DNA from 3 places in the Vibrio sp. AH4 genome. Region 1 is predicted to be linked to each of the others. Evidence: riboswitches for the same ligand, from Rfam matches in the RefSeq annotation. Region 1 holds a riboswitch; each other region holds the start of a gene.
The links. A riboswitch is a leader RNA that binds a small molecule or an ion and turns the genes downstream of it on or off. The one in region 1 is predicted to bind lysine.
Positions count from the first base shown of each region.

Region 2: linked by a shared signal. The riboswitch ahead of MKA69_RS14815 (Na+/H+ antiporter NhaC family protein) and the one ahead of MKA69_RS09445 (Na+/H+ antiporter NhaC family protein) in region 1 are both predicted to bind lysine.
Region 3: linked by a shared signal. The riboswitch ahead of lysC (lysine-sensitive aspartokinase 3) and the one ahead of MKA69_RS09445 (Na+/H+ antiporter NhaC family protein) in region 1 are both predicted to bind lysine.

Region 1 is NZ_JALAIV010000001.1:1,998,124-2,008,987, reverse strand. Features, by position in the region: gene hisD (histidinol dehydrogenase) at 1-881, opposite strand, end outside; gene hisG (ATP phosphoribosyltransferase) at 886-1,782, opposite strand; His leader region at 1,838-1,971, opposite strand; gene MKA69_RS09445 (Na+/H+ antiporter NhaC family protein) at 2,161-3,762, opposite strand; lysine riboswitch at 3,878-4,060, opposite strand; gene MKA69_RS09440 (H-NS family nucleoid-associated regulatory protein) at 4,464-4,871, shown strand; gene MKA69_RS09435 (inosine/guanosine kinase) at 4,927-6,231, opposite strand; gene mnmA (tRNA 2-thiouridine(34) synthase MnmA) at 6,496-7,611, shown strand; gene hflD (high frequency lysogenization protein HflD) at 7,635-8,252, shown strand; gene purB (adenylosuccinate lyase) at 8,310-9,680, shown strand; gene MKA69_RS09415 (DUF3833 domain-containing protein) at 9,760-10,287, opposite strand; gene MKA69_RS09410 (chalcone isomerase family protein) at 10,287-10,820, opposite strand; gene MKA69_RS09405 (DUF2878 domain-containing protein) at 10,783-10,864, opposite strand, start outside.
Region 2 is NZ_JALAIV010000003.1:381,338-392,201, reverse strand. Features, by position in the region: gene MKA69_RS14835 (SGNH/GDSL hydrolase family protein) at 1-920, shown strand, start outside; gene MKA69_RS14830 (GGDEF domain-containing protein) at 1,033-2,106, shown strand; gene MKA69_RS14825 (hypothetical protein) at 2,097-2,363, opposite strand; gene emrD (multidrug efflux MFS transporter EmrD) at 2,628-3,833, shown strand; lysine riboswitch at 3,986-4,158, shown strand; gene MKA69_RS14815 (Na+/H+ antiporter NhaC family protein) at 4,237-5,817, shown strand; gene MKA69_RS14810 (ABC transporter substrate-binding protein) at 5,861-6,835, opposite strand; gene MKA69_RS14805 (ATP-binding protein) at 7,012-8,958, shown strand; gene MKA69_RS14800 (DUF3369 domain-containing protein) at 9,067-10,608, opposite strand; gene MKA69_RS14795 (methyl-accepting chemotaxis protein) at 10,822-10,864, shown strand, end outside.
Region 3 is NZ_JALAIV010000001.1:1,257,522-1,268,385, forward strand. Features, by position in the region: gene MKA69_RS06025 (sodium:proton antiporter) at 304-1,638, opposite strand; gene metH (methionine synthase) at 1,834-5,514, shown strand; gene lysC (lysine-sensitive aspartokinase 3) at 5,588-6,943, opposite strand; lysine riboswitch at 7,055-7,232, opposite strand; gene MKA69_RS06040 (alanine--glyoxylate aminotransferase family protein) at 7,408-8,526, shown strand; gene MKA69_RS06045 (PglL family O-oligosaccharyltransferase) at 8,586-10,373, opposite strand; gene uvrA (excinuclease ABC subunit UvrA) at 10,440-10,864, opposite strand, start outside.

The DNA of each region.
Region 1 (10,864 bases):
ATACTGGCGCGCGAAAGCACTTTAAGCTGCTTTTGCACTGCGTCCGTTACCTGATCGGCTAACACCGGAGATGGCGTCACCAACACCACCTGAGAATCAGGGCCGTGCTCTGCCTGACTGAGGAGATCGGCGGCAATAAAATCGGCATCCGCCGTTTCATCAGCAATCACCAATACTTCTGAAGGTCCTGCAGGCATATCAATCGCTGCACCGCGGAAATCGTTACTCACTTGGCGTTTTGCTTCCGTCACATAGGCGTTACCGGGGCCAAAGATTTTGTCGACTTTAGTCACCGTTTCCGTGCCATAAGCCATTGCGGCGATTGCCTGACCGCCGCCTAGGTTGTACACCTCATCAATGTTACACAGCTTAGCGACGTAGAGAATTTCATCCGCAATTGGCGGTGGTGAGCAGAGCACCACTTTACGGCAACCGGCGATTTGCGCAGGCACACCGAGCATTAGCACAGTTGATGGTAACGGTGCGCTGCCACCCGGAATATACAGACCCACTTTATTTATCGGGCGAGTCACTTGCTCACACACCACTCCGGGCATGGTTTCCACTTTGATTGGCTGCGCTTTTTGCGCCTTGTGGAATTTGCTGATGTTGTTGTATGCCTGCTCCAACGCCTGTTTCATTGTTTCCGACAAACGCGCGGCTGCGGCATCCATCTCTTCACGAGACACGCGCAGTGAAGCCGGTTTTACACGATCAAATTTTTCGGTTAATTCAAACAGGGCTGCATCACCTTCACTGCGGACTTTCGCAATCACTTGCGCAACCGCAGCGGTGATGTTTGCCCCTTCAGTAATCGCAGGGCGTTCTAAAATCGATTCTTGCTGAGCTTCACTCAACGATTGCCAAACAACGGTTCTCATTGCCTTACTCCATCATTTTTTCAATCGGTAACACCAAAATTGAGCTAGCACCGAGGGCTTTGAGCTGCTCCATGGTTTCCCAAAACAGGTTTTCTGAACTCACCATGTGCACTGCAACTTTGGATTTGTCGGCTGATAAAGGCAGAACGGTTGGGTCTTCTGCTCCGGGCAGCAAGGTTTTGATTTGAGACAGCTTCTCAACCGGAGCATGCAGCATGATGTACTTCGATTCTTTGGCTTGTTGTACGCCGTGCATACGAGTGAGGAGCTTATCAATTAGTGCCGCTTTATCTTCAGCAAAAGCGCCAGGACGTTGAATCAGGGTGGCCTTGGACTCGAAAATCACTTCGACTTCTTTAAGACCGTTGGCTTCTAAGGTTGCACCAGTGGAGACGAGATCCGCAATCGCATCGGCTAACCCCGCACGAGGAGCCACTTCGACGGAACCTGTCAACATACAAGCGCTGAAGTCCACGCCTTGGCGATCCATATAAGCTTTGAGCAGTTGAGGGTAAGTGGTGGCAATGCGTTTACCATTCAGATCTTGCGGGCCACGATACTCTGCATCTTTTTCAATCGCGATGGAAAGACGGCAACCACCAAAATCCATACGGCGCAGAGTGATAAATTCGTTACGTTGGTTGAGCGCCAATCGGTCTAAACGTGTTTCTTCAAGCACGTTCTCACCGACAAATCCTAGGTCAACGACGCCGTCCATGATCAGCCCAGGAATATCATCGTCACGCACTAACAGCAGGTCAATCGGCATATTGAGTGAATGAACCACCAAACGCTCACCCATGATGTTGAACTTCACACCGCATTTTTTCAGCAGCTCTTGGCACTCTTGGCTCAGACGGCCTTTTTTCTGTACCGCGATTCTTAGTCGTTGTGTTTGCATCTTATTCTTCCTTTGCAATTTGTTGAATTTAATAATTTTTTCAAAGCTTAAAACGAAAAACCCTCGGGAGGTTTGGTCTCCCGAGGGTTAGAATCTTTTTGTGGCTCTGATTTCAACTCCGGGAGATTCCTGTCCCCCGGGTATGCGTACATCTCCCGAAAGACACCTTAGGGATGATGATGGTGATGAATGTTCATTACGAAATTACGCATACTTAGTTACTTTCTATTTTTTTGAGAACTGCATTCACACTAACCAAGCTGAGTTTTTTTTTCAACCACAAATTGATACTTTTCTGGTTATTTTTTCATGACACCTTGTTTGAATCGAAAAAAGAGGCCGAATGGCCTCTTTTCTATATAACGATCATGCTGTGAATTAAGCGGAGACTTGCTTACTGACTTTCGCCTTAGAGAGTAAAGCGAAGATAAAGCACACTACCACAAAAGCTACAGAGGTTGCACCTAATGCTAACCACAGTGAGCCAAACATGCCTAACACTACGTAGCCCAATGCGGAAACCAGAGCAACGGCTAATGCATATGGCAGCTGAGTAGAGACGTGATCAATGTGGTGGCAACGCGCGCCTGTCGATGACAGGATGGTGGTATCTGAAATCGGCGAGCAGTGGTCACCGAAAACTGAACCCGCAAGCACCGCACCGAGCATCGGTAGCATCAGCGCAATATCTGTAGCGCCAGCCATATCACCAGCAATCGGCAGCATAATGCCAAAAGTACCCCATGATGTGCCGGTGGAAAATGCCATTGCGCCAGACAAGATGAACAGAATGACAGGTAACCAATGTGAGTCAATATTGCCTTGCACTAACGATGAAAGGTAAGCACCTGTCTTCATGTCACCAATCACCGAGCCAATCGTCCATGCGAAAATCAGGATCAGAATCGCACCAAACATCGATTTAGCACCAGTCCACAAGGTTTTTGCGATTTCAACGGTTGGCAATTTTTGACGAAGTACGGTGACAAAGGCCATCGCCAGACCAACTAATCCGCCATAAACCAATGAAGTACCGACATTGGTATTTTCAAACGCCCCAAAAATATTAAAGGATTGACCGCTTTCTGCTAATGCGCTCGCACCAGTCCAAATCATTGCGCTAATCGTCGCAACAACAAGGAATACGATAGGTAGAACCAAATCTAAAACAGTGCCACCTTCACTTTCGTGAATATCGAGCTCTTCATTTAGCTCATGCGCTTCTTTCGCATCGGTGCTAGGGTCTTCTTCAAAACCACGACCTTGAGAGGCGGCTATTTCATGTTTGCGCATCTGGCCGATATCCATTTGGAACCACACCACAGCAAACACCATTAACAACGCAAAGATCGCATAGAAGTTCATCGGCACTAGGCGAAGATAAGCGCCTAATGCAGAGTAATCTTCAATGCCGTGTGAAACCAAAATACCGCCGATAATGGTCATGATATAAGCACCCCAACTTGAAGCCGGCATCACCACACACATTGGTGCCGCTGTAGAATCAAGAATATAGGCTAACTTAGCGCGCGAAACGTAAAAACGATCCGTCACCGGACGGGCGATAGAACCAACAGCTAGGCTATTAAAATAGTCGTCAACAAAAATGAATACGCCTAAGAATGCTGCCAGTAATTTCGAACCTCGTTTACTTTTGACTCGAACCTGTGCCCACTGAGCAAACGCTCGGGTTCCCCCAGAGAGAGTCAACAACGCCGTCATCATACCCAGTAACAGTAGAAAGCCGACAATGCTCATATTCCAAGCATTGAGTGCTCCGTCTTTCACAAACACGCTACCGACTTGAGTGGCAATATATTGCAACGCTTGACCAACCGAATAGTCAGCCAACAGTAAAGCACCTAAGAAAATACCCACACCGAGAGAAAGTAATACGCGGCGAGTAATGATAGCCAGACTCAACGCCACAAGAGGTGGCACAACTGAGAACGGCGAAGAAGCAAAATCGATTAAATTCATGATCTTCCTAAACCAGTAAAAAATGGTTAGAGATCTACTGCAGACAAACTAAGTGACTTCATGTCAACTTAATTTATGTTGAACTAAGCGAAAGGGAAGCGAACACTTCACCCAACCCTACAGTAGCGCTCCATAGTTTAACAACAATATAGACTATGGCAGTGTTACACCTATTTGATGTAACCCCAGCCAGTTGCTTTGATCGGCAAACTGACTTCGGCGACAACGCCTTTCTCCACAACTCATAGGCATCACCCTAATTGTGGATACTCTTCGTAACCGCTCCTCTACAGCGAAAACCTCGTGGCTGACTATTCCAACTCATTTGGATCAAGTTCAGCCCGCTTTTCGCATTAGGTAAGAAACATTTTACTTAACAAAAATATCAATGCAACTAGGCATAGGTGAGAAAAACAAGTGGCACAGCTCACAAATCAGCCATACCATTGATACCTATTTCATAAAAAATTCTCACACCTTGATATATAGGTCTAATATTATTTATCTGTGTGATAAGTTTTCTGCAGTTACTTTTATATGCCTTGTGTAAATTTTCCAAAAACTAGGAAATGCCAATATAAATAAACTTTATATTTTTACTTTCTTACTATTTTGACTTAATATTTGCAGCGAAAACTTGTCAGTATAATAAGCTAGGTTTAGTATTAACTCGTTATCCAAATTGTGAACAGGAAATGGTAATGTCGGAAATCACTAAGACTTTATTAAATATTCGTAGCCTACGTGCTTATGCACGCGAACTGACTATTGAGCAACTTGAAGAAGCTTTAGATAAATTCACTACAGTTGTTGAAGAGCGTAAAGAAGCCGAAGCGGAAGAAATTGCTGCTCGTGCAGAACAAGAAGCGAAATTAGCCGCGATTGCAGAGCAAATTGCTAAAGATGGTATTGATCTAGAAGCGCTTATTTCTGCGCTGTCTGGTGAAACAAAAACGAAAGCAAAAGGCAAACGTGCTCCTCGCCCTGCAAAATACAAGTACATTGACACCAACGGTGAAGAAAAGACTTGGACAGGTCAAGGCCGTACTCCTTCTGCTATTCAAAAAGCACTGGATGAAGGCAAATCTCTCGAAGAGTTTGCTCTCTAATTCAGCGTTTCAAACGAATATGATAAAGGCTCCCAAAGGAGCCTTTTTATTATCTTTATCTTTCCCAATAAGCCTCTTCAAGGCTATCTTCCCGCTCGGGAAGACCACGTGAAAGACGTGGAGAATGTTGAGCCAACACCTCATAACTCGCACGGTTTGAATATTTACACACTTGAGAAAAAGAGGAATAGGTTAAAAACTCATGTTGATGCTTACTTGAGTTAGGTACATTTTCTTTGTGGTATTTATTGGCAGCCATATCGTGTAACAAGGCCGATAATGCTGCATCACCCGCACCATTGGTATTTTTTATCTTCTCTGGCCCACCCATGTACGGTGAAATATGTGAATAAACACGAATCGGGTTTATACAACTGTCTTTACGTGCAGGGCGACTAAATTCATAGCGATTAAATTCCGCTACTGAACCTGGTAATAATGGGAGTGATGTTTCACGCTTGGCGGATTCTTCTGTATATCCGGCCATAAATAAACCAACTGGGCCAGCAGTACATAACACTAAATCTACCCAATCCAAGGTTTTATCAGACGCAGCTAGAGGATCACTTTCTCCGGTTAACGCCAATGCTTCATCTTCATTCATTGCAACGACAGTGACATGATCACGTAAAAAGTCTTGCCAGAATTTAGGATCATCCTGAATAACAAATTTGGTTCCTAGGGTTAATACCACAGGAACATCGTATTTTTTGGCATATTCAATGGCGCGCATTGTCGCTTCTGGCATCGGGTCGCCTTCTTTACAGCGAACTAAATAAGCGGTGATCACTAATGCAGATGCACTGGCAAATATTTTCTCAGGAATACTGTCTGGGTGTAATTGGTTCATTTGACCTTCGCTGATCGCAAAAGTACGTTCACCATCTTCGGTAATCAGCGCAAAACAGCGCCCAATTGCACCTTCAACACCTTGTAAATAATTCAGATCCATACGGCTAGAAGTATTACATAGGTAACGATAACCATAGCTGCCAATTTTAATGTCTTGGCTCATCACACCCAGTAGGGTTGAGCGGTCATCGGCTAACACTGAATAGTTGTGCAGCGTATTCCCTATGGTTCCACCTGCATATTCATTAGTAATTAAGCGCTGATCTTTTAATTCGTTATATAAGGCTTCAGCCGCTTGATCATCGATCACTAATGAGTGTCCCTTACTCAGGCCATAACGCTCAATCAAATCGGAATCCACCTTGGCCTCAATATCCACCAACGTTTGATCAATACCGATAATATGAGTGCGCGACATCTTCTTATTTTCTTGCGCTTGAATCACTAAAGGGTCACGCGCGTGAACCGGAAAATAATGCTTAGATTTGCGTTGGCCAGGAAATTTCATAAGGGTTACTAGGCTTCTGGGATGAAAGGAGCGCCGATTCTACCGCGCACCTTTTAGTGCAGCAACAAAGGAAAAAATAGCAAACGTTTGCATGGTGATGATTTTATTTCACTCCCTATCTTTAGCGCTTGGAGCACAAGTGATTCAATGATTTAGCAACATTTGTTTAAGGCTCGATGAAGTGTGATTACCGTCTCGGATCTGTCCTCGAAAAATTCTTTCTGTTAGAATCCTCGTCCAAGTTCCTCAAGTGGTAGAAAAGTGATGTCTGTAGAGCACAGCGCAAACAGCCAAAAGAAAGTGATTGTCGGTATGTCTGGAGGGGTTGATTCCTCAGTTTCAGCCTATCTTCTCAAGCAACAGGGTTACCAAGTGGAAGGCCTGTTTATGAAAAACTGGGAAGAAGACGATAACGAAGAGTATTGTACTGCGGCAGAAGATCTCGCCGATGCTCAGGCTGTGTGTGACAAACTCGACATTCCACTGCATACCATTAACTTTGCTGCGGAATACTGGGATAACGTATTTGAATACTTCCTTGCTGAATATAAAGCCGGACGTACCCCAAACCCAGATATTCTGTGTAACAAAGAAATCAAATTCAAAGCCTTCTTAGAATTTGCCGATGAAGTGTTGGATGCCGATTATATTGCTATGGGGCACTATGTGCGCCGTACTTTCCCGCACAATGGCGAAAAACCGCAAATGCTGCGCGGCTTGGACAACAATAAAGATCAAAGTTACTTCCTTTATACGCTGAGCCACGAACAAGTAGCGCGTAGCCTATTCCCCGTTGGGGAGCTCGAAAAACCAGAAGTACGCCGCATTGCGGAAGAACAAGGTTTAATCACGGCGAAAAAGAAAGATTCTACCGGCATCTGTTTTATCGGTGAGCGCAAATTTACTGACTTCTTATCTCGCTATTTGCCAGCCCAACCGGGTAAAATTGAAACCCCCGAAGGGAAAGTGATTGGTGAGCACCAAGGCTTGATGTACCACACGCTCGGACAACGTAAAGGTCTGCACATTGGTGGTATGAAAGAGAGTAGCGAACAGCCATGGTATGTCGCGGACAAAGATCTCAAACGCAATGTGCTCATCGCAGTACAAGGTGCCGATCATCCACTGCTCAAATCTCATGGTTTGGTCGCGGCACAACTGCATTGGGTTGACCGTACCCCCATCACTGAGCCTGTACGTTGCAGTGTAAAAACCCGCTATCGTCAAAGTGACATCGCTTGTACCGTCGTTCCCGTTGGTGATGACCGAATTAAAGTGATGTTTGACGAGCCACAAGTGGCTGTGACTCCGGGACAATCCGCCGTATTTTATCAAGGTGAAATCTGCCTTGGTGGCGGCATCATCGAAGAACGCATTTGATAGTCGATATTTAGGAGATTTACGTGGCTAACGCAATTTACGACCGTACCATCGCTTTCGCTGGCATTTGTCAGGCAGTGGCACTTGTTCAACAAGTCGCCCAAAATGGTCACTGTGATTCAGATGCGTTTGAAACGTCGCTTAAAGCGATTACTTGTACCAATCCAAGTAACACGCTAGAAGTCTTCGGTCACGAAAGTCAACTCAAACTCGGTTTGGAGTGCTTGGTCAAAGGGATTGACAGCACTCCAACGGGCAGTGAAATCACCCGTTATCTGATTAGCCTAATGGCGCTTGAACGTAAGTTGAGTGGCCGCCGTGACGCGATGAGCCAACTCGGTGACCGCATTCAAATGATTGAGCGACAACTTGAGCATTTTGACTTATTTGATGATCAGATGATCAGTAACCTCGCCAGTATTTACCTTGATGTGATTAGCCCGATTGGCCCACGCATTCAAGTCACTGGCACTCCAACCGTATTACAGCAAACCGCTAACCAGCACAAAGTGCGCGCCCTACTCCTATCAGGGATCCGCTGCGCCGTATTGTGGCGTCAGGTTGGTGGACGCCGTCGTCACCTGATTTTCGGTCGTAAAAAGATGATCGAACAAGCGCAGCTTTTATTAGCGCGAATCTAAATGATGACGACCCATTCAAATTACTCACACCTTTAACTCAATATTCAGGAGAAGAACATGGAACTGTCAGCATTGACTGCTGTTTCACCGGTAGATGGCCGCTACGGAAGTAAAACGATTGCGTTACGCAGTATCTTCAGTGAGTTTGGTCTCCTAAAGTACCGCACTATCGTTGAAATTCGCTGGCTACAAAAGCTAGCCGCCACTGCTGAGATCGCAGAAGTGCCTGCATTCAGTGCCGAAGCGAATCAATTCCTTGATGCGATTGCCGCCAACTTCAATGAAGCGGATGCGCTGCGTATCAAAGAAATTGAACGCACTACCAACCACGATGTAAAAGCCGTGGAATACTTCCTGAAAGAAAAAGTGGCTGCCATGCCTGAGCTGCATGCGGTCAACGAGTTCATTCACTTTGCTTGTACTTCAGAAGACATCAACAACACTTCACATGCGTTGATGCTCAAGGAAGCGCGTGACACGGTGATCCTGCCTGAAATTCGCAACGTGATTGACGCAATTCGCAAACTGGCTGAAGAGTACCGCGATATTCCGCTGCTTTCTCGTACTCACGGTCAACCAGCCTCTCCCTCGACCATGGGTAAAGAGATGGCAAACGTGGCATACCGTATGGAACGCCAGTACAAGCAGATCGCTAACGTTGAAATCCTAGCCAAAATCAACGGTGCAGTCGGTAACTACAACGCACACCTTTCTGCCTACCCAACCGTGGATTGGCACAAATTCAGCGAAGAGTTCATCACTGAATCTCTGGGCGTAGACTGGAACCCGTACACCACGCAAATCGAGCCGCATGATTACATTGCTGAGCTGTTTGAAGCGGTGGCGCGTTTTAACACCATCTTGATCGACTTTGATCGTGATGTTTGGGGTTATATTGCTCTGGGTCACTTCAAACAAAGAACCATCGCGGGTGAAATTGGCTCTTCTACCATGCCACACAAAGTCAACCCAATCGACTTTGAAAACTCAGAAGGTAACTTGGGTCTGGCGAACGCGATGTTTACTCACCTAGCGCAAAAGCTGCCTATCTCTCGTTGGCAACGTGATCTGACGGATTCTACCGTGCTGCGTAACCTAGGTGTTGGTGTGGGTTATGCGATCATTGCCTACACTTCAACCCTCAAAGGCATCAGCAAACTGGAAGTGAACCGCGATGCGCTGCTTGCAGAACTGGATCACAACTGGGAGGTTCTGGCTGAACCAATCCAAACTGTGATGCGCCGCTACGGCATTGAAAAGCCTTATGAGAAGCTCAAAGAGCTGACTCGTGGTAAGCGTGTAGATGGCGAAGCGATGCGTCAATTTATTGATGGTTTAGAGCTGCCAACCGAAGAGAAAACGCGCCTGAAAGCCATGACACCAGCCAGCTACATTGGCTATGCGATTGAGCTGACGGACAAGCTGTAATCTCAACAAGAGAGAGCAAATGACTAAGGGGAGCAACGGCTCCCCTTTTACTTATCGACTTGGTTTATACCAGACCATTTCACTCCTGCTTTTCAAAAAACAGAGTAATCCGACCGACTTCAAGACCAAATTTGCGAATTTTGGTTAAGTTGAACACCCGCTTCTCATCTTGTCGATACAACCAGTCATCAAAGTGTACTTGCACATCACCACTGTCGCGTTGCAGCACAAAATCGTATTGCCACTGCAGTGCATTGCCCACTTCTTTACCGCGAGCCGTTCCAACAATATCATCCGCTCGTCCTTCGTACTCATCGTTAGCCGTTCGGTTAATCGTCCAGATCCGTTGATCCTTCTCCCCATCATCAAAAACGAAATCTTCGACTAAAATCAGTTGGTTACTCTCAACTCGGCCTTCTATTACCACCTCAAAACGGCGCGTCTGCTTCTCGGTGTAGTCTTGTACCATACCCCAAGCATGAGTTGTGCCGACAAAGTAATTGAACAGATCAAACTTGGGCGTTGCCACACGGTAATCATCGATATCCGCTGAACATCCGCTAAGCCCTAAGAAGAACAATAACAGCCAAGTTGAGTAGTATTTCATTACCGATTCATTCCTATCAGTTGATTACGTAAGGCTAAATATTCAGTTTGTGGGGAAAGCCAAATTGATAAAAAGGCATCGTTGAATGCTTCATCCATAACCACTCCAATGCTTTGTTGTGCCTCTTGCTCACGAGCAAAGAAAAACTCACCGCTTTTCCCATCAGAAACGTAGATCAGGCGATCACCTATCGAGACATCCGGTAACATTTGCTGTAATTGATCCAGCCAAGACTGGGTTTGTGGCTCTTTGAACCCAAGCTTGTGCCATTGGTCTTTAGTGGCATCAATTAACTGTTGACGTTTAATGTTACGCAGATAACGAATCTCCAATGCCATGGGATGTGGAGAAATATCCTGTGATTCATGGTACTGCCCATCGGGTGCTCTCAGTTGTGAAGAGTAAATATCCAACCAAAACCACGAAAGCGTTGCCTGCCCGACCACAGGCCAATCCGTCCATGTACTGGACGGTTTATGCTCAGCTTGTGCTGCACTAGCGGCGTCGGCGTATCCCAAACCGCTCATCAGCAAAACGAATAGGGTTATAAGTCCTTTTTTCATGCCTCATTACCTTC
Region 2 (10,864 bases), on a different contig from region 1:
CGCATGAAACTGCCGATGTGACCTATTTTGCCGCAGATACGCGGCTCTCATACAACCACACCATCTGGAGCAATGACTCTTCAGCTCAACCACACAAGATAAATAAGGTGATCGTCTTTGGTGATAGCCTTTCCGATACGGGCAACATTTTTAATGCTTCACAATGGCGTTTCCCAAATCCCTCATCGTGGTTTCTGGGCCATTTTTCAAACGGTTTTGTCTGGACGGAATATTTGGCGCAAGGGTTAAACATCCCCATTTATAACTGGGCTGTTGGAGGGGCCGCGGGACGTAGCCAATACATCGCTCTGACCGGGGTTTACGAACAAGTCAGTTCATACCTGACTTACATGCAGTTGGCGAAGCATTACCAACCGGAAAACAGTTTGTTTACTTTGGAATTTGGCTTGAATGACTTTATGAACTACAACCGCTCACTCGCTGACGTTAAAGCCGATTACAGTTCTGCGTTGATTCGCTTGGTCGATGCGGGAGCCGAAAACATTGTTTTGCTCACGTTGCCAGACGCAACTCGTGCGCCACAGTTTCAATATTCAACTCAAGAGCAGATTGAAACGGTGCGCAGCAAAATTAAGGGGATGAACGCGTTTATCCGCGAGCAAGCCCGTTACTACCAAATGCAGGGGATTCGTATTGCCCTGTTTGATGCATACGCGTTGTTCGAAAGCATGACCAGTGACCCTCAATACCATGGTTTTGTGAATGCAAGTTCACCGTGCTTGGATATTCGACGCAGCTCAGCAGCTGACTATTTACTCACCCATTCACTTTCCGCTGAGTGTGCAGCCCAAGGCTCCGATCGCTTCGTGTTTTGGGAAGTCACCCATCCCACTACGGCAACACACCGCTATATTGCGCAGCTAATTCTTGCCACTCAAATGGCTGCATTTCCTCTCTAAGAATGGCACGCAATGAGGATAGGTTCGCCTATCCTCATTTTTGCGACACCTCTGACTTTGCTTTCTGACTCATCTCTTCGTAGCCTTACAAAAAGGGCAGAGGGTGAACGTGATGAAAAAACCAAATCAAACTTCTGCTTTTACTGGTTCAGAGCTATTGAATATCTACTATCAGCGTCGGGTGTCGATCTTCATCGCCTCGATTTCCAGTTTGGTTTTTTTTCCTTTAGCAATAAAAAATCTGATGATTAATCAGATCGTTTTAGGCGGTTTGATCATCGTTTTTCAATGCACGTTGTTGTTTGAAATCTCCGCCATCTATCATCAGACAAAAACGCCATGGGGATTTCGGCTCCCCCTCTCTTTGGTGGTCATCATCGTAGTGATGGCGATCCACCTATTTGGCACACTGGCGAGTTACTGGCTTTTTCCGGTGATCATTTCGATTGCTTTTTTACTCCCGCCCAAAGACAACTTACTGACCATTTTCATCATTATTCCATCGAGCATATGGGTTTTGATTCCCCATCAAACCACGGAAGTCACTTTGCGCTTTAGCCTTGCGATCAGCGCCTGTGCCGCCATCATGTATGTGGTTGTGGATGCCATTCGTAAGCTGCACACAGAGTTATTCTATCTATCAACTCGTGATGCATTGACTGGCAGCCTGAATCGCCACCAGCTTGAGAGTTTTTTGCGTAAAAACATTCAACTCTGCCAGATGGGTAATCAATATTCGGTTATTGCCGTCATCGATATTGATCATTTCAAAACGATTAATGACCTATACGGCCATGACACTGGTGATAAGGTCATCACGCAACTGGTCGAGATGATTAACACTCACAGTCGTGAATTAGATTTGCTTTTTCGATTAGGCGGCGATGAGTTTTTGCTGCTGTTTGAAAACACCAGATTGAATGAAGCCATGATGGTCGTCAGCCATATTGGGTGCCGAATTCAACAGGCGCACTACCCTAAACATGCCGAAGTCACCATCAGTGCTGGGTTAGCCGAAGTGCTGCGCACCGATACTCCGGAACAGTGGTTTAAACGGGCGGACCTTTCGCTCTATCATTCGAAAAAAATGGGAAAAAACCGAGTCTGTTCTGAGGAGAACCAAGTGATTGAGCTCAATAGCATACAGTGTGACTCGCTGCTGAACTCAACCCATGGTCATCGTTGAGCCATCATCACCATTTGCACGAGTTGTGGCACTACAATCCCCAAACAGAATAAAGCCCCTTGCCATTTGGGAAGTTTAATCGCCAGTATAGCCGGAGCCATAAAATACAGGATCACCAATACCGGTAACGCATTGATGTGCTCGAAACCAACCAACGCAAGCGTTAGCAACACCGCGCCCATCGTGAGTTGATGAGGTAATTTCAATTTATAACCAAGCAACCCAATAAAAAGCAACGCAGCAAACAATAACACCATGTCCATAACCACCCCCACAAAGTGATATTAATTCTCATTTACCACAATAATAGTCTGCTCTTGTTCTAGATTCAAGTTGTAAAACAAGCAACACAACCATTAGAAAAAATAATCCAATCTATAGATATTTATCGTGAACAGAAAAGCAAGAATCGATTGATAGATAAGGGATACAGCAATACTATCTCGCGCCGAGAGCAGTGCTCTCTCACGAATTTTCATTAGCTGATTTTAATAAGATATTGTTTGTATCTGGAGATAACGATGTCTGCCTCGCTTTCTGTCGCAAAACTGACCTTTTTTATCGCTATTCTGGCTGCTGTCGGTCAAGCAACCCAAACCATGTACGTGCCTTCGATTGGGTATATGGCACAAGAATTTTTAGTTTCACCGGCTGCACTACAAGCGGTGATGGCTTGCTATCTTATTCCTTATGGCTTATCGCAATTCGTTTACGGTACGCTGTCCGATCGCATTGGTCGTAAACCTATCATCATTGCAGGGTTGATCATTTATGTACTCGGTTCACTGATTGCCCTTTTTGCACATCAGTATTCTTGGTTTTTGATTGGTAGCTTTGTGCAAGGCCTCGGGATTGGTTGTGGCGGTGCGATGTCCCGCACACTCTCTCGTGACTGCTTTGACGGAGCTGAATTACATAAAGTGAACAGCTTAATCAGCATGTGCCTAATTTTCTCACCTTTGGTGGCACCAGTCTTAGGCGGCTACTTAACGGAAAGTTTTGGCTGGCGTTCAAGCTATTTATTCTTGTCTCTGTTTGCGATTGCGGTCGTGATTACCATGATGACCAGCATGGTAGAAACACTACCTGCGGCTGCGCGTAAGAAAGAGCCAGTATTGCGCAGCTATCACTATGTGTTGTCCGATCGCCGCTTCCAAGGTTACTTAATTTGCCTTGTTGCCACTTTTGCAGGTCTTGCCGTTTTTGAGGCCGCTGCCGGCGTGTTACTCGGTGGTGTACTGGGTTTGCCTGCAACCACAGTGAGTTTGCTGTTTGTATTGCCCATCCCCGGCTATTTAGCAGGCGCGTGGCTTTCTAACTTAATTGCTCGCCACTGGCGTGAAAAAGCCGCCATGCGCGTTGGTTTGATCGCAATCCTCACCGGCTCTCTGGTGATTATGTTGCCCGGCCTACTTGGCCTGACCACCGCATGGTCCTTAATTGGGGGCGCTACCATTTACTTCCTTGGTGCTGGCATTTTATTCCCAGCCGCAACCACAGGTGCACTCTCACCTTTCCCTTATCATGCAGGGACTGGTGGTGCAATCTTAGGTGGCATGCAAAACCTAGGCGCGGGGCTCGCAACACTGTTTGCCGCGATGTTCCCAGCGTCAGATCAACTGCCACTCGGCACCATCATGTTACTGATGTCGGTAGTGGCACTGTGGGGGCTAAAACGCGTTTACACCAAACAGCCACCTTCAGATGAAATGCCTATCGCCATCTAAAGAGAGAAAATTCTCACAGTTCCGCGAATATACCGGATGAGATCAATTTCGCTGCAGAAATGGGGAAATTAAATCTTGTCGTCACCTGAAAAGGCAGTAATATACGTTGCGTGTCACAGTTTTTGAGTGAATCACTCAAAGTGGTACACGTTCCTTTAAGTAGAGGCGCGCTGTTCATGAGTCGCCAGTCGTAGGTTGACCCCGATGATGACTGGTTAAAGGGTACAGCGCCGAAGTGATCGTTGCGTCATCAACGTTCGCTGGGCCAGCATTGAACAAATGCCGGACTGCCATAGTTTGTTGTCTATGGAGCGCTACCTTGAAGGATAAGAAGTGTTATTTCGCTGAAATGTGTTTTTTATCCTGCTGGTAGATCTCCACCTGAAAAGGTGATGTGAGATCCATGAATTTAGCCGTTTATTCTGACTCGATTTACTCGGTCATCCCGCCGCTGCTCGCGGTGCTACTCGCGATTACGACCCGCCGAGTGTTACTCTCTTTAGGTGCTGGCATTGCCGCTGGCGCAGTCATGCTTAACCATTTCTCTCCTCTGAGCACACTACAATACCTGTTCGGTAAGATCAGCGGCTTGTTCTGGTCAGACGGTGCGGCCAACAGCGATAACATCAACATGTTGGTGTTCATGCTACTGTTGGGTGGGTTGATCAGTTTAATGACCGCCTCAGGCGCAACACGCGCTTTTGCAGTATGGGCTGAACGTAAATGTAAAGATCGCCGCAGTGCAAAAGCGCTGACAGGGTTAATGGTATTTGCCTTTTTCATCGATGACTTTTTCCATAGCCTGTCTGTCGGCGCGATTTGCCGCCCAGTGACGGATCGCTTCCAAATCTCGCGTGCTAAACTCGCCTATTTGCTCGACTCTACCGCCGCGCCTGTCTGTGTGATTACACCGATTTCCTCTTGGGGTGCTTACATTATCGCCCTGATTGGCGGAATTTTAGCCGCCCACGAAATGACAGAAATCAGTGCCATATCAGCCTTTGTACAGATGATCCCGATGAACCTGTACGCGGTATTTACGCTGCTTATGGTGCTCGCGGTCATTTTCCTGCCGATGGATATCGGCCCGATGCGCCAACACGAAGCGTGGGCTCGTGAGGGAAAATTATGGGATGAAAGCAAAGGCCGCCCTGCGGGCTTAGATATGGAAGGCGGAGAAACCGCACGCGGCACCATGATTGATATGGTTTTGCCCATCGCGGTACTGACCATCACCACCTTGATTTTCATGATCCAAACCGGCAACGCCGTATTAACCGCTAACGGTGAAGCTTTCTCTTTGATCGGCGCCTTAGAGAACACCAATGTGGCGCAATCACTGGTTTATGCCGCACTGTGCAGCTTAGCGGTCTCGATTATTTTGTCACTGCGCTTAAAACTGTCTGCGCAAACTTGGTTATCCACAGCGCCAAAAGGCGTTATGGCCATGATGCCTGCAATCATCATTCTGCTGTTTGCTTGGACCATTGGTGGCGTTGTGCGCGATCTACAAACTGGCATTTACCTCGCTTCACTGACGCAAGGTAACCTACCGGTTGAACTGCTGCCGGCTTTAGTGTTCGTACTCTCTTGTTTGATGGCGTTTGCCACAGGCACCAGTTGGGGTACTTTCGGTATCATGCTGCCATTGGCGGGTGATATTGCTGCGGCTTCAGACATCAGCCTGATGCTACCCACCCTCTCTGCCGTATTAGCGGGCGCAGTGTTTGGTGATCATGCCTCACCAATTTCCAGTACCAGTATCCTTTCTGCGACTGGTGCGGGTAGCCACCATATTGATCACGTGGTGACTCAGCTTCCGTACGCCATCAGTGCCGCGATGGGTGCATTGCTCGGTTATCTCGCGATGGGCTTACTGCATTCCGTTTGGGCAGGTTTAGCAGCGAGCAGTGTGTGGTTTGTGCTGTTCTGTGCCTTTAACCTACGCCAAAAACGTTGGCAACAGGAACCGGTTGAAGCCTAATTTTTCACACCGCCCACACGGGCGGTGTTTTTTTCTGTCCTGATCATTCCTTGACTGGCCACCAGTCTTTCGGCGGCGTTAACCCCCAGCGCGCAAATTCTTCAGGCTGATAAATGCCTCGTCCTTGACGGTTGATCTGGATCGGAATGTATTTGGCGGGTTCTTGCTTATCTAAAATGCGGGTCACCAGTTCAGCCGCCATTTCACCTTGCTCTAATCCAAATAACACGACCCCACCCGCCGCCTTACCTTTGCCAACGGAGAAATCCCAAAATCCAAATAAAGGTAATCGTGAATGTTGATTGGTCCAACTGAGAATATTTTCCGCAGGAACATGACGCCCAGTGTCATCAATGAGCGTCTGATATAAACCGACGACAATCGCGCCATACCCTTGTTGAGGTGCTTGCTCAATCGCATCGTGCCACTGCACCTCCTTCTCAATCGCGCGGATCTCCACATCCAACCCTAGATTTTTCTTAATCAGCGCATATTGACTTTGCATATACTCCAACGCAATTTTTGAAGTATTCCCCGAGTCAAACAAAACCAGTACGCGATGTTTATCTTGCGGTAATAAACGACCCATTTCTGCCATGTTTTTTACAAACAGTGGCTGCTCTAAAATGCCCGTCACTTGAGCAACTCCCGAATACTCATCCAGCAACTCTCTTGGGTTTGAGTTAATGCCGAGAAACACTATCGAGATCGGTTCGTTGTACAGTTTGGGCAAAAGGTAATACAGTGCGTTGTCATCCCCAAGCACCACCAGCTTAGGTTTTAGCGCCTGATAGGTTTGAAAAGCCCGCTCCGCGGCTGCACTGTATTCTCGCACCGGGATCCGCTTAGTATTCATTTCAAAAAAGTGCAATTGGTGCGGCGGCTTTATCCCTTCTTTTAAACCTTGGATGTAGCTTGCATCCCAAGCATAACCCGAGTGATAACTTTGAATCACCAGAACATCATCTGCCCATGCAGGCATGCAAAAGCACCAGATTAACCCTATCCACCAACGCATATTCTTTCCTCCCTAATGTCATGCAAGTGTAGCCTAGGCTCACCAAACTGCTTGCTTCAAAACACGTTGTGGCTATTAAGGTCTCTTTTCGATCACATCGTTCCTCACTAGCATGTCCTACATTCCATCGAGTCCATCTATACTCAATCACAAGGTTTCTAAAAGAATGCACAAGAATGACCCATCGAAATATAGAAGAAATGGATTCCAATCCGATACTCAGCCGTATCGGCCGCCGCATCATTCTTATCATGGTGATTTTAAGTGGCGCCGTGACGTTATTGATGACCCTCACTCAAACCTACATTGATTACAATCGAGAATTCAATAACGTTGAAGAGCGGCATAATGAAATCAAAACGATTCATGCCGATTTATTGGCAAGCTCGCTGTGGAACTATGATTTGCTGGTTCTCACCCAACGGCTCGAAGGCTTAGTCAATCTGCCGAATGTGGATTACATGGAAATCACGTCGGGTAACTATCGTTTCTCTGCTGGGCAGCCTGTCTCTAGCATGGCTTTAAGTAGCCGCTTTCCTCTCAATTTCACCAACCCTGAAACTCATCAACCCGAAAATATTGGAGAGCTGTATGTAGAATCGGATGCTCAGGGCATCTACAACTATTTAATCCGCCAGTTTCTGGTCACTCTAGCCGTCAATGCGCTCAAAACGGCGATTGTCTGTTATTTGATTTTGTTAATTTTTCACGCCAGTGTGAATCAACGCATTTTTGCCATAGCCCAATTCTTACGTCAGTACAATCCACGTCACCCGAAGAAGCCTCTGCGTTTGCCTTATAACCACTGGATTATGGAAAAAAACGATGAATTACAGTGGCTAGGCGATGAAACCAACAAAATCGCTAATAGCGTCACCACGCTTTACCGGAACATCAAAGCGGAACAAGAACGTTTGGAAGACTTTGCTCAAGCCGCCTCTGATTGGCTATGGGAAACCAACCAGCTTGGAGAGCTGATCTACAGTTCAGAAGCGATGAGCAAAGCCCTAGATCTGACGGATGACACAAAACCCCAAATGACTTTGATTGAGCCACTCAGATCATCCAATGCATTGATGGAGAGCTTGATCCACCAACGTGATTTTTCCAACTGTGAAGTGGAAATCCAACTCCATGATGGCTCACATGCCTACTTGCTCTTTCAAGGCATTGCACGCTATGCCGATCAACAATTTCTTGGTTTTCGTGGCACCGCCATTAATGTGACGTCACTCAAATTGGCTCAACTGAGTTTAGAAATCATGAACCAAGATCTTGAGCAGCAAGTGGCAACCAGAACCGAAGATCTCGAATCCAGCTTAAAACGGTTACAAGAAACTCAGTCTCAATTGATTGAATCAGAAAAGCTGGCGGCATTGGGAGGCCTAGTCGCTGGTGTAGCACACGAAGTGAATACTCCATTGGGGATTGCGGTTACCGCCGCTTCCGTGATTCAAGAGACACGAGAATCCCTATTGCAGGCCTTCAACCAACAAACGTTAACCAGCCAGCAATTTGCCGAATTGATGGAGCGAATGACACAAAGTGCAACCATGTTAGAAAGCAATCTCAACCGCGCTGCACGATTAGTCCGTGATTTCAAACAGACTGCCGTTGACCAAGTGTCAGAAAGCCGAAGTCAATTTAACGTGAAACAAGTGCTGGAAGCCCTTATGGCGAGTTTACACAGTGAGACACGTAAAATTCCCGTCGAACCTCAACTGCATGGCGATGAAGCGATCATCATGAACAGCTTGCCGGGGGGTCTAACGCAAATCATGACAAACTTGGTCATGAACAGCGTAAACCACGCGTTTGCTACGTGCTCTAACCCAATGATTAACATCCAGTTTTATCAAAATGAGCAGAACATCATTATCGAATACACCGATAATGGATGCGGAGTTGGCAAGGAATTACATCAAAAGATCTTTGAACCCTTTTTTACCACCAAACGTGGACAAGGCGGTTCAGGGTTAGGACTCAATCTCGTCTTCAATCTGGTAAAACAGAAACTGCATGGTCGGCTCTCTTTTTCATCCGAACTGGGGCAAGGCGTACATTATGTGATCACCTTACCGCAGGCTTTACCACAAACGGCATTATCCAGTGCCGATATCTGACCCAGTTCAGACCTATAAACCGTCATGTGACAAAGCACATCCACAGCGATTTGGCTGATGTTTGAAAGGACCTAGAGAGGTTAACGGACTTCATTAATCGGGTAACAATTAATCGGGCAACGAGGAGCGAATCGCAATGAACTCATCCCAGTGTTCTAGCAATAACTCCACCAACTTAGGTTCAAAATGTCGGCCTTTTTGCGCCACCAGTTCATTGCGGATTTGCTCATCCGGCCACGGTTCCTTATAAGAACGTCTGGCTCCTAACGCGTCAAACACATCAGCCAGTGCGGTGATACGCCCAGAAATCGGAATGTTATCCCCTTGCAATTGATTTGGGTAACCGCTGCCATCCCACTTTTCATGGTGCGTAGCAGCAATCTCCTTCGCGACATAGATTAAACGTCGTTTCGAACGACTCAGGATATCCACGCCATACTCGACATGTTTTTGCATGATCGCCCACTCTTGGGCATCCAGTTTCCCCGGCTTGTGCAAAATACTATCTGGAATCGCGACTTTACCGACATCATGTAATGGCGAAGCATTTTTGATCATCTCCGCATCCGTATCTGATAACCCATACAAGTGCGCCAATCGCTCACTGAATAAAGAGACACGCTGCACATGTGCGCCCGTTTCTCGGCTACGCGCTTCCACTGCATTGGCAAGGTTATAAACGAGCTCCTTCGAGGTTTCACGCAAATCCACCATCAAATTAATGTTTTCGAAAGTAAGGCCAATGTTGTACATGTAGATTTCGAGAAGTTTTCGGTCTAATTCAGAGAGCGCCTGCTCAAGCTCCACATACAGCACGCTATCAACACCACGATCGTCTTGTTTAAAAAAAACATAAGCGTCACCGTAATCATAAGAACAGCCGTTATTCAGCACTTCTTTACAGCGCGCCTCAACCTCTGTTGGTAAACCTTCGAAGGGGGATTCCACGTATAAATCGACGCATTCTGCAGTGGTGGCGACCGTAAGTGCACTGTACTGCTCACTTCCAGGGTGTGGATTAACGACACAATAAAAAGCGGAGGCATGCAGTTTAAGCAGCGAGGTAAGCTGGCTCAACACTGCCATTGCATAGGTTTGTAGGGTTCTCGTATTCTGCACATTCGCTGACGCTTCAATCACGCGGCTCAGGCCCCGTTTTTGATCTTCAATCAGGCACAAATCACGATAAGCACGCAGCATCGAATAGAGTAAGGTTCTTAGTTTTTGAGTGGTGAGCTCTGTCTTTTCTTTGTAATCATCGATTTCGTAATCTTTAATCACTTTGTCTTCTGGCGCCTGCCCCGCCTGACCAGTGCGTAACACCAAACGAACTTGGCGATTTTGCAATGTATCGCGAATGTATCGCACTAAATCTAAACCGGCATCCTCGGTTTCCATCACCACATCAATCAGAGCTAAGGCAATGTCCGTTTGCTCAGCCATCACTTTTTGCGCTTCAAGCCCCGATAACACCGAAATCAACTCTAGAGAGCGATTTTGAAACTGAAACCCGCTCAATGCTAAACGGGTGATTTGATGCATCTGTTCGTCATCATCAACCAATAAAACACGCCAAGGATCCAAGTTATGTAGCATGGTCTGTTCCTTCGCTACCACCTCACCTTGCCGCATATCTGCAAACAGATCCATGTTCTCTCCATATTCAAACGCTACTGACCTTATTTAGTTTTAGCACAATGATGTGATATCAGCGGGTAATATTCCCTATTTTTCAATGATAATTTTGTTAAGAAAGCGGTTATTGCTTCGTCCTCAAGCCAAATTGGTTATAGTTTCACATCGTGAAGACAATTCATTGTCTAAACTGGTTGGATAAAAAATAAATCGACGTCAGAGGTATTCATGAAATCATTGTTGACTTATTACCCGTTATACAAAATTGTCA
Region 3 (10,864 bases), 740 kb from region 1:
GCTGGCTCTCATGCGAATTGGTCGTAGAGCGATAAGAAAAAGCCGACGCACTGGGCATCGGCTCAAGGAGATATACTCGGCTTCTAGAGTCTAGGCTTACAAGATCTGCAAGTTATTAAGTGCGAGTCTGATGCGCTAGAGCGGAGTTCGACCTGCTCATCATCTCCATATGACAAACATGTTTATGCTTTTGTATTCTGCTTGAACCATCGCTGAACGCTAACATCATGATAAACAGTAGGTAATAAAAAAGCCGCAGTGGTGAGGAGTTCACTGCGGCTTTTTGGTAAAGAAAGATAATGGTTAGTTGTGGTTCTCTTGTTGAGTGAGTGGCTGCTCACTCTCTGGATTGAGCTCTGCTTGCATTGCTTTTTCGGTTTTTTTCGCTTTCTCAATCATCGGAGTAATAGTAGATCCTTGTACTAGAATTGAAAAAACAACCACAGCGTAGGTCATGACGAGGATCAGTTCTTTTACATCAATCAATTTCTCTGGGATGACCATGATTCCAGAAGGGATAGAGAGTGCCATCGCGAGTGCTAAACCACCGCGTAAGCCACCCCAAGTCAAAATGCGGATTGACCAAGGATTGTAAGTGCGGTAGCGCTTAAAGCCAATGTAAGAGACAAACACACTCAGGTAACGTCCACACAGAACAACCGGAATTGCAAATGCCATCAAGATCCAATCTTCTTGGTGGAATTCGAACAACAGCATCGACATACCGATCAATAGGAACAAGACGCCGTTGAGGAATTCATCGACCAGTTCCCAGAAGTGATCGAGATGTTCTTCACTCTCTTTTGAGAAGCCAATAAATCGAGTCCAGTTACCAATCATGATGCCAGAGACCACCATCGCGAGTGGGCCTGAAACGTGAATTACATCAGCAAAGGCATAACCTGCCGTTGGAATACCTATGGTTAACAACAGCTCCATCGAGTGGTCATCGGTTGCCGAAATAAGGTAGTGAAACAGTAGCCCGAGAAGGAAACCGTAAACAATGCCTCCGATAGCTTCTTGCATGAAGAGCAAGGTAACACTGCCGATGGTGGGAGTTTCATGACCAAAAGCAATCGTAAAGATCGTGACAAAGATAACCAGACCAAAACCATCGTTGAAGAGTGATTCACCTTCAATCTGGGTAGAAATTCGTTTTGGCGCTTTTAGCTTCTTCACAATCGCTAAAACGGCAATCGGGTCGGTGGGGGAAATAAGAGCACCGAACAGTAAGCAGTAGACTAGATCAAACTGAATGCCGATCAACTGACAGAAGCCGTACAACGCAAATCCGATAAAGAAAGTGGAGAATAAAGTAGCGCCAAGTGCTAGAACGGTAATTTCCCACTTTTGATCTTTTAGATTGGGTAATTTAATCCCCAAACCACCTGCAAAAAGTAGGAAGCCTAAGATCCCTTTGAGCAGGAAATTTTCAAAGTTAATACTGGTGACGGTTTCTGTCGCAATTTGGGAGAGATGGAACCAGTTGTTTTGACCTGCGATGAGGATTAATAACGACAACATCATCGAACCTGCAGTAATGGCGATGGTTGTTTGCATTTTGCTGATCTTGCTGTTTAAAAAAGCAATCAACATGGCTGCCGCAGAGAGGAAGCACAAAGTGTAATAGACGGACATTCTCTTCTCAGTGTGTGTAACAATTTGTGAACGAAATTGTCTTTCTCTGTTGAGTAAATAGCAAATACTTTTTAATCATACGAGGGTGAGCTCACACACAAAATATTTTGGTTGGTTTAATCGTTTTTTAGACGTCTAGATTTCTGAAATTTGTGTGATAGGATGTCATCAAAGCAAAAGGAATGAGGCGGTATAGTGAGAATGGAAGTGAGACAGCAACTCGAACAACAACTGAAACAGCGTATCCTACTGATTGATGGTGGTATGGGAACGATGATTCAGAGTTATAAGTTACAAGAGGAAGACTATCGCGGTGCACGATTTGTCGATTGGCACTGTGATTTGAAAGGAAATAACGACCTCTTAGTGCTTACTCAGCCGCAAATTATTAAAGAGATTCACTCCGCTTACCTTGAAGCTGGGGCGGATATTCTTGAGACCAACACCTTTAACTCAACCACGATTGCTATGGCAGACTATGACATGCAATCGCTCAGTGCCGAAATTAACTTTGCCGCCGCTAAGCTTGCACGTGAAGTTGCGGATGAATGGACAGCTAAAAATCCTAATAAGCCACGCTATGTGGCTGGTGTGCTTGGTCCAACCAACCGCACTTGTTCGATTTCTCCTGATGTGAATGATCCGGGCTTTCGTAATGTTTCTTTTGACCAGCTTGTTCAGGCGTATTCCGAATCCACCCGCGCTTTGATCAACGGCGGAAGCGATCTGATCCTCATTGAAACCATCTTCGATACGCTTAACGCCAAAGCGTGTGCGTTTGCGGTCGATAGTGTGTTTGAAGAACTGGGCATCAACTTACCGGTGATGATTTCCGGTACGATTACTGATGCCTCTGGGCGTACTCTGTCTGGACAGACGACGGAAGCTTTCTACAACGCCTTGCGTCATGTACGGCCGATTTCGTTTGGCTTGAACTGTGCGTTAGGCCCTGATGAGCTGCGCCAGTACGTGGAAGAGCTTTCACGCATTTCAGAATGCTATGTTTCCGCGCACCCAAATGCCGGACTGCCCAATGCGTTTGGTGAATACGATCTCTCTGCCGAGGAAATGGCAGAACATATTGCGGAATGGGCACAAGCAGGCTTTCTTAACTTAGTTGGTGGTTGCTGTGGTACGACACCTGAGCATATCGCGGCGATGGCCAAGGCCGTCGAGGGTGTGAAACCAAGGGCTTTACCCGAGCTGAAAGTGGAATGTCGTCTCTCGGGGTTAGAGCCGCTGAATATTGGCCCTGAAACACTGTTTGTTAACGTGGGAGAACGTACTAACGTCACCGGTTCAGCGCGTTTTAAGCGTTTAATTAAAGAAGAGCAATACGATGAGGCGTTGGATGTCGCGCGTGAGCAGGTAGAAAATGGCGCGCAGATCATTGATATCAACATGGATGAAGGCATGTTGGACGCCGAGGCGTGCATGGTGCGCTTTTTGAATCTATGCGCCTCTGAACCAGAAATATCCAAAGTTCCGGTGATGGTCGACTCCTCTAAATGGGAAGTCATTGAAGCGGGTCTGAAATGCATTCAGGGTAAAGGCATCGTCAACTCTATCTCTCTAAAAGAAGGGAAAGAGAAGTTTATAGCCCAAGCCAAATTGGTACGCCGCTACGGTGCCGCCGTGATTGTGATGGCGTTTGACGAAGTGGGCCAAGCGGATACCCGTGAGCGCAAATTAGAGATCTGTCGTCGGGCTTACCATATTTTGGTCGATGAAGTGGGCTTTCCACCGGAAGATATTATTTTCGACCCTAACATCTTTGCCGTTGCGACCGGAATTGATGAGCACAATAACTACGCGTTGGATTTCATTAATGCAGTTGCAGACATTAAGCGTGAGTTGCCGCATGCGATGATTTCTGGCGGTGTGTCTAACGTTTCTTTCTCTTTCCGCGGCAACAACTATGTGCGTGAAGCGATCCATGCTGTTTTCCTTTATCACTGCTTCAAACACGGCATGGACATGGGGATTGTCAACGCAGGGCAGCTTGAAATCTACGATAACGTTCCGCTGAAACTGCGTGAGGCAGTGGAAGATGTGATCCTCAATCGACGTAACGATGGCACGGAAAGACTGCTTGAGATCGCCGAAGCGTATCGCGAAAACAGTGTCGGTAAAGAAGAGGATGCTTCTGCGTTAGAGTGGCGCGCATGGCCTGTGGCTAAGCGCCTAGAGCACGCTTTAGTCAAAGGCATCACCGAATTTATCGTCCAAGACACTGAAGAAGCACGTCAGCAAGCCAGTAAACCGCTGGAAGTGATTGAAGGGCCGCTGATGGATGGCATGAACGTCGTCGGCGACCTGTTTGGCGAAGGGAAAATGTTCCTACCGCAAGTCGTAAAATCAGCGCGCGTCATGAAACAAGCCGTTGCGTATCTTGAGCCTTTCATTAATGCGCAAAAAAGTGGTAGCACTTCAAACGGTAAGATTTTGTTGGCGACCGTAAAAGGCGATGTGCATGACATTGGTAAGAACATTGTTGGTGTGGTGCTGCAGTGTAATAACTTCGAGATTATTGACCTTGGTGTGATGGTGCCTTGTGAGCAGATCCTCAAAGTCGCGCGCGAGCAAAATGTCGATATCATCGGTCTCTCTGGGCTTATCACACCGTCTTTGGATGAGATGGTGCACGTGGCGAAAGAGATGGAGCGACAAGGGTTTGAACTGCCACTCTTGATTGGTGGGGCAACGACCTCTAAAGCGCATACCGCAGTGAAAATCGAACAGAATTATCATGCGCCTGTGGTGTACGTGAATAACGCATCGCGTGCAGTGGGGGTATGTACTTCGCTGTTGTCTGATGAGCTGCGTCCTGGATTTATCGAGCGGTTGGACCTCGATTATGAGCGCACGCGCGATCAGCATGCGCGTAAAACGCCCAAATCTCGCCCTGTGACCTTAGAGCAGGCGCGAGCCAATAAAGCCACGATCGATTGGGCGAGTTATACGCCGCCCATGCCTGCGAAACCGGGTGTGCATTTGTTTGAAAACATTGTGTTAGCCACGCTGCGTCCTTATATCGACTGGACGCCTTTCTTTATGACTTGGTCGCTCATGGGTAAATACCCTGCCATTTTGGAGCATGAAGAAGTCGGTGAAGAAGCCAAACGTTTGTTCCACGATGCTAATGCTTTACTTGATAAGGTGGAACGAGAAGGGCTGCTGAAAGCCAGTGGTATGTGCGCGTTGTTCCCTGCCGCGAGCGTGGGCGATGACATTGAGGTGTACAGTGATGAGTCTCGCACACAAGTAGCGCATGTGCTGTACAACTTGCGTCAGCAGACCGAAAAGCCGAAAGGAGCCAACTATTGTTTGTCGGACTATGTTGCTCCGAAAGAGAGCGGTAAACGTGATTGGATTGGCGCGTTTGCAGTAACTGGTGGCATTGGTGAGCGAGCGCTGGCCGATGCTTATAAAGCACAAGGCGATGATTACAATGCGATCATGATCCAAGCGGTGGCTGATCGTTTGGCGGAAGCCTTTGCGGAATATCTGCATGAAAAAGTGCGTAAAGAGATTTGGGGTTATGCGAGCGATGAAAATCTCTCTAATGATGAGCTGATCCGTGAGCGTTATCAGGGCATTCGACCAGCGCCGGGGTATCCCGCGTGTCCTGAGCATACCGAGAAAGCGACTTTGTGGCAGATGCTGAATGTCGAAGAGAGCATAGGCATGTCACTGACCACTAGCTATGCGATGTGGCCGGGCGCTTCGGTATCCGGTTGGTATTTCTCGCATCCTGATTCTCGCTATTTTGCGGTCGCGCAGATCCAACAAGATCAGCTGCACAGCTACGCTGAGCGTAAAGGTTGGAGTTTGCAAGAAGCCGAAAAATGGCTGGCGCCTAACCTTGATGCTTAATCCGTAAGACCACCATCCACAATCAAAGAGGCCACGTCATGTGGCCCCTGGTTTTTATCTCGCGAGTTTGATTTTACTCTTGCTCAAACAGCTCTTTATGCAGCTTCTGCACTGCTTGTTTAGAGACAGATTCATGCAGCAAGAAACAGAGATTATGCGCGCTGGCGCCATAGCAAATCATACGGAGGTTGTAATCTTCCAATACACTGAACACTTGCTTCGCGTAGCCACGGCTCTCTTTCATCTTGTTGCCGATCAGAGCAATCAAACACAGGTTGTATTCGACTTCGACCGTACATAGCTCTTCCAACTCGGCGCGCACCGCTTCAGGCAATTCTGGTGCACCGCCTGAGGTATCGGTTTTATCCAGTGTCAGTGACACGCTGATTTCTGAGGTAGTGATGAGATCGACCGAAATTTTATGCTTGGCGAGAATTTCGAACACTTTGGCGAGGAAACCGTAAGCATGGAACATCTGCGCGCTACGCAGTGTCACCATGGTTTGATTACAGCGTAGAGCAAGTGCGCGATACAGTGGCGCGCTTTCGACTTGTTTACGGATCCAAGTGCCGCCTTTTTCCGGTTCTTTTGATGAGCCAACAAACACGGGGATGCCATGGCGTACCGCTGGAAGCAAGGTGGATGGATGCAAAATCTTGGCACCAAAATTGGCCATTTCTGAGGCTTCGCTAAAGCTTATCTCAGGAATCGGCGCTGCTTTTGGCGCGATACGTGGATCGGTACTGTAGATCCCCGGTACGTCAGTCCAAATCTCTAAGCCACTTGCTTGTACTGCTTCGGCAATCAAAGCGGCTGAATAATCACTGCCACCACGACCTAAAGTGGTGGTATTACCTTGTGCATCAGAACCGATAAAGCCTTGAGTCACTACCACATACTGTTCACACAATGGAGCCAGTTTTTCTTTGGCCAACTGAGTGATTTCAGCCAGTTGTGGTTCGGCGCGACCATAATGATCGTCAGTGCGTAGCACTTCGCGGATATCAAAACGTACGGCATCGACGCCACGTTCACGCATTAGTTGCGTCAGAATATAAGTAGAAATGAGCTCACCGCACGCCACTAAGTGGTCGGTAAGTTTCTTGCTCGATTGAAATGAGGCGGCTTCCGCTGCACTGGCGACGGAGTCCAATACCGCTTTGACTTCTTTCTCGACGCGGGTTGGATCCGCGAGCTGGTCGATAATCACATAATGGATATCAGCCAGTTGTTGCAAAATCGCTTGGCGGCGTTCAGCAGATGCAACGCCATTGGCGAGTTCGACCAATAAATTGGTCACGCCAGAGCAGGCGCTGCTCACGACTAAGCGTGTTTGTGGATTGTTTTCGATAATGGCCGAACAACGGCTCATGGCTTCAAAGTTGGCGACACTAGTACCACCAAATTTGGCGACGTTAAATGTGCTCACGGCAATTCTCCCAGACTTCCTGAAAAACGAGTTGTTGGTAACCCAACGTCCAATGTTGTGAAGAGAGTGTTTTTTAATAGAGCAAAATAGAGGAGTGACTATAGAAAGATTTCCCTCAGAAGCTCTTCATCAGATTCGAGCTGATGACAGTTGAAGGGATTCAGCCCATTCAACCGATAAACCAAAGCCGCAACTTTAATTCACCTCGGCACTACTCCCCCTGAATGTTCTGTTTTGGAGTTGAGGCTCCACAAAACATCTGCCTGGGCAGTGCTCCTCTTCTGCTAGATAGCTCACACATTGAACGGTGTTGGCGAAATCTTGTCAACGACAAAATGTTCTAAAAGTGCAAATAAAAATGACATTAGTGTGACAAGGATTAACACTCTGGACATAGGTCGAATTGTTGCTGCTACTGAATTGCATTAGGCTAGTGGTTCTGGTCGCCACAACAAGGAGTCGTTATGACTATTCGTAGCTTTATCCCCCCGCATCGGATTTTGATGGGGCCGGGGCCTTCTGATATTCCGCCACAAGTTCTGCAAGCGCTCAGCCGCCCCACCGTTGGTCATCTTGATCCTCTGTTTATCGGTATGATGGATGAGCTGAAACAGCTGTTGAAATATGCCTTCCAAACTGAAAACGAATTCACGATTGCTGTTTCTGCGCCGGGTAGTGCGGGTATGGAAGCCTGTTTTGTTAACCTCGTCGAGCCGGGCGATAAAGTGATTGTGTGCCGCAATGGGGTGTTTGGTGAGCGGATGCGCGATAACGCTGTGCGTTGTGGGGCAGACGTTGTGGTGGTTGATGATGAATGGGGTTGCCCAGTCAGCGTTGAAAAAGTGCAAGCCGCGATAGATGAGCATCCGGATGCGAAAATACTGGCTTTTGTACAAGCAGAAACTTCAACCGGAGCCTTAAGTGATGCGCAAGCTTTGGCTGCTCTCGCTAAGCAACATGGCATGCTGACGATTGTTGATGCCGTAACGTCTTTAGGTGGTGTACCACTGTTGGTGGATGAGTGGCAGCTTGATGCGGTGTATTCTGGTAGCCAAAAATGTCTCTCTTGTGTGCCGGGTTTGGCTCCTTTGACATTCTCACCTCGTGCAATTGAGAAGATTCAATCACGTAAAACGCCGATTCAAAGCTGGTTCTTGGATCAAAGCTTGGTGTTGGGTTATTGGAGTGGAGCGGGTAAGCGTAGTTATCACCACACAGCACCCGTTAATAGTTTGTATGCTTTGCACGAAGCTCTGCTGATTTTACAACAGGAAGGGTTAGAGCAAGCGTGGCAGCGCCATCGTGTGATGCACGACAAGCTCAAACAAGGTTTAGAGCAACTGGGCTTTAAGTTTGTGGTAGCTGAGTCGTATCGTTTGCCGCAGTTGAACGCGATTTATGTGCCGGAAGGCATTGATGAAGCGAAAGTGCGCAGCCATCTGCTCAATGAATACAATTTAGAAATTGGTGCTGGGCTTGGGGTATTAGCTGGCAAAGCATGGCGGATTGGCGTAATGGGCTACGGTGCGCGCTCGGAAAACATTGCGTTATGTTTGCGGGCACTGGAAGAGTCACTGCGTTAATGCAAAGCGGTGTGAAATAGAAATCAGGGTGGCTTAGGCCACCCTGATTCGATCTGAGATTAAGGTGTTGCCGCTGAGGGGGCTTGTTCTGCGCCGGATGCGGTGCTTGTTGCCTTTGCGGGCGCTTGGTATTGGATGGTGCTGAAATCCTGATTGGGGAACAGAAATTCCGCTTCAGTACGAATTTGCTGGGCGCGACTCGTATCACCCAAGCCTTGGTAGGCCAAAATCAGGTTGGTATAGAAGGCTGGACGTGGCTTGTGTTGAATCACCTGTAATGACCAATCCACATACGGTTGGATCAGTTCTGCTTTTTGTTCATACAGTCCGAGTTCTAGGTAGGTGCTGTAGATGTCCCAATCGAATCGATCTTGCCACACTAAGGGATTGGTGACTTGTTTAAGTAATTCGGGATCTCTCGGCTTCGATTTTTCAAACTGAGTGAGTACATAATTGGTGTGTAAAGCTGTGCCCATATACAAAATGGTCACAATCGGTAATACCAAGCTAGTAATACGTAGTAGGGATTTACTCAGCCCACTGAAACGGACGATACGATAACGTGCAACTCGCTGATCGACCCAGTAGATCAAAATAATAAACGTGATCCAGTGAATGGCGGAGTGGTAAAACGGATACTCCAATTGAGCATGCAACGTGATAGGAACGAACAGCGCCAGCATGGCTAAACGGGTGCCTCGTTTGGCGGCATAAATGCGCAAAGTGCAGAAGCAAGCGGCAAGTAATATTCCCAACACGGGCAGCAAACCGCCCTCAACCCCCCAGTACAAGATCTCATTATGCGGATGATCCATCGCTGCAAGCCCTGCGGGATAGGTGTTGTTCAACTGATGTTGACGAGCGGTATAAAGTAAATATTGCGCTTCAAATTTACCGTAGCCATAACCGGTAAAGGGTTTTTCGATGATCATGTCAACCGCTTGTGGAAAGGTGTAGCGGCGTGGGCTTTCGAGATCAGCTTTATTCGCCACAAACCCAGAGGTTTCTTGACTATACATCGCTGCAACTCCGGCACAGACACCAACCACAATGGCTAACACCCAGAGGCTAAAACGTTGGCGAGATGCAAATCGACGAAGATATGGCGCAACGAGAATAATGCTAAGTAAGCTGGCTATCCATCCTGTGCGTGACGCAAGCACCACCAAAAGAGGGGCGGTAAGTAGTGGAGTCAGATAAAGAATGCCAATTTTACTTAAGGGCGAATCATATTTTTCTGGTTGTCTTGCCAGTAAATAACCAGAAAGCACTAATCCGGTTGCAAGAAAACTTGCCATGACATTCGGTTGTTGAAAAATACCATAAGGACGGTTGGCTAGGGTGTCATACCCAAACGGGTTTCCCAGATCTAACCAAAAATATTGGATAAGACCCATGATGGCTTCGATTACTGTAGCCAGCAGAATAAACCACAGTAAACGTTGTTTATGTTTATTGCTAAACCGAAATTGTTGCAACATCACAAACAAGCAGAATCCTGCCCATAAGCCAATCAGTCGACTTGTGGCACTGAGCCAATCTGCATTCACATACACCAGTGGCAGGGTTAGCAAAGTACAACTGATCCAAAGGCCGATGGTGAGCTTTGAGTAACGTAGGGCTTGATTGTTGGCAAGCTGATACAGACCCACTGCGAGTGAGATGCTTAGAGCTATCCAAGTGGTGTTATTAAAGGAGAGTGCTAACCCCGCCCCCCCGGGATTGGGCATGAAGAAATGCATGGCCAGCAGATACAACACTGCCAATGAAAAAAGAAAGGGTTTATTGAGAGGAATGCTCGGCGCGTGAGGCTCTAACCGGGTTCCACTTAATAGCAACGTTGCCATGCAGCTCACCTTAAAAAAACGAAACCAGCGCAGAGTTCGCTGGTTTCGATACTTTAGCCTTTTTTTCTAATTCAACAAAGGCTTGAGGAAGCGTGCGGTGTGTGAAGCTTCGATCTGCGCCACATCTTCCGGTGTCCCTTCTGCAATAATAAGGCCGCCACCTTGGCCACCTTCTGGGCCTAGGTCGACAATCCAGTCCGCTGTTTTGATCACATCTAAGTTATGTTCGATCACTACGACCGTGTTGCCGTGATCGCGTAGGCGATGTAACACGGTAAGCAGTTGTTGAATATCGTGGAAGTGTAGCCCTGTGGTAGGCTCGTCCAGAATATACAAGGTTTTTCCAGTATCACGTTTGGAAAGCTCGCGTGCTAGCTTCACCCGCTGTGCTTCACCGCCAGAGAGGGTAGTTGCCGATTGACCGAGGCGAACATAAGAAAGCCCAACATCCATCAGTGTTTGCAGCTTACGTGCAATCACAGGGACAGGGT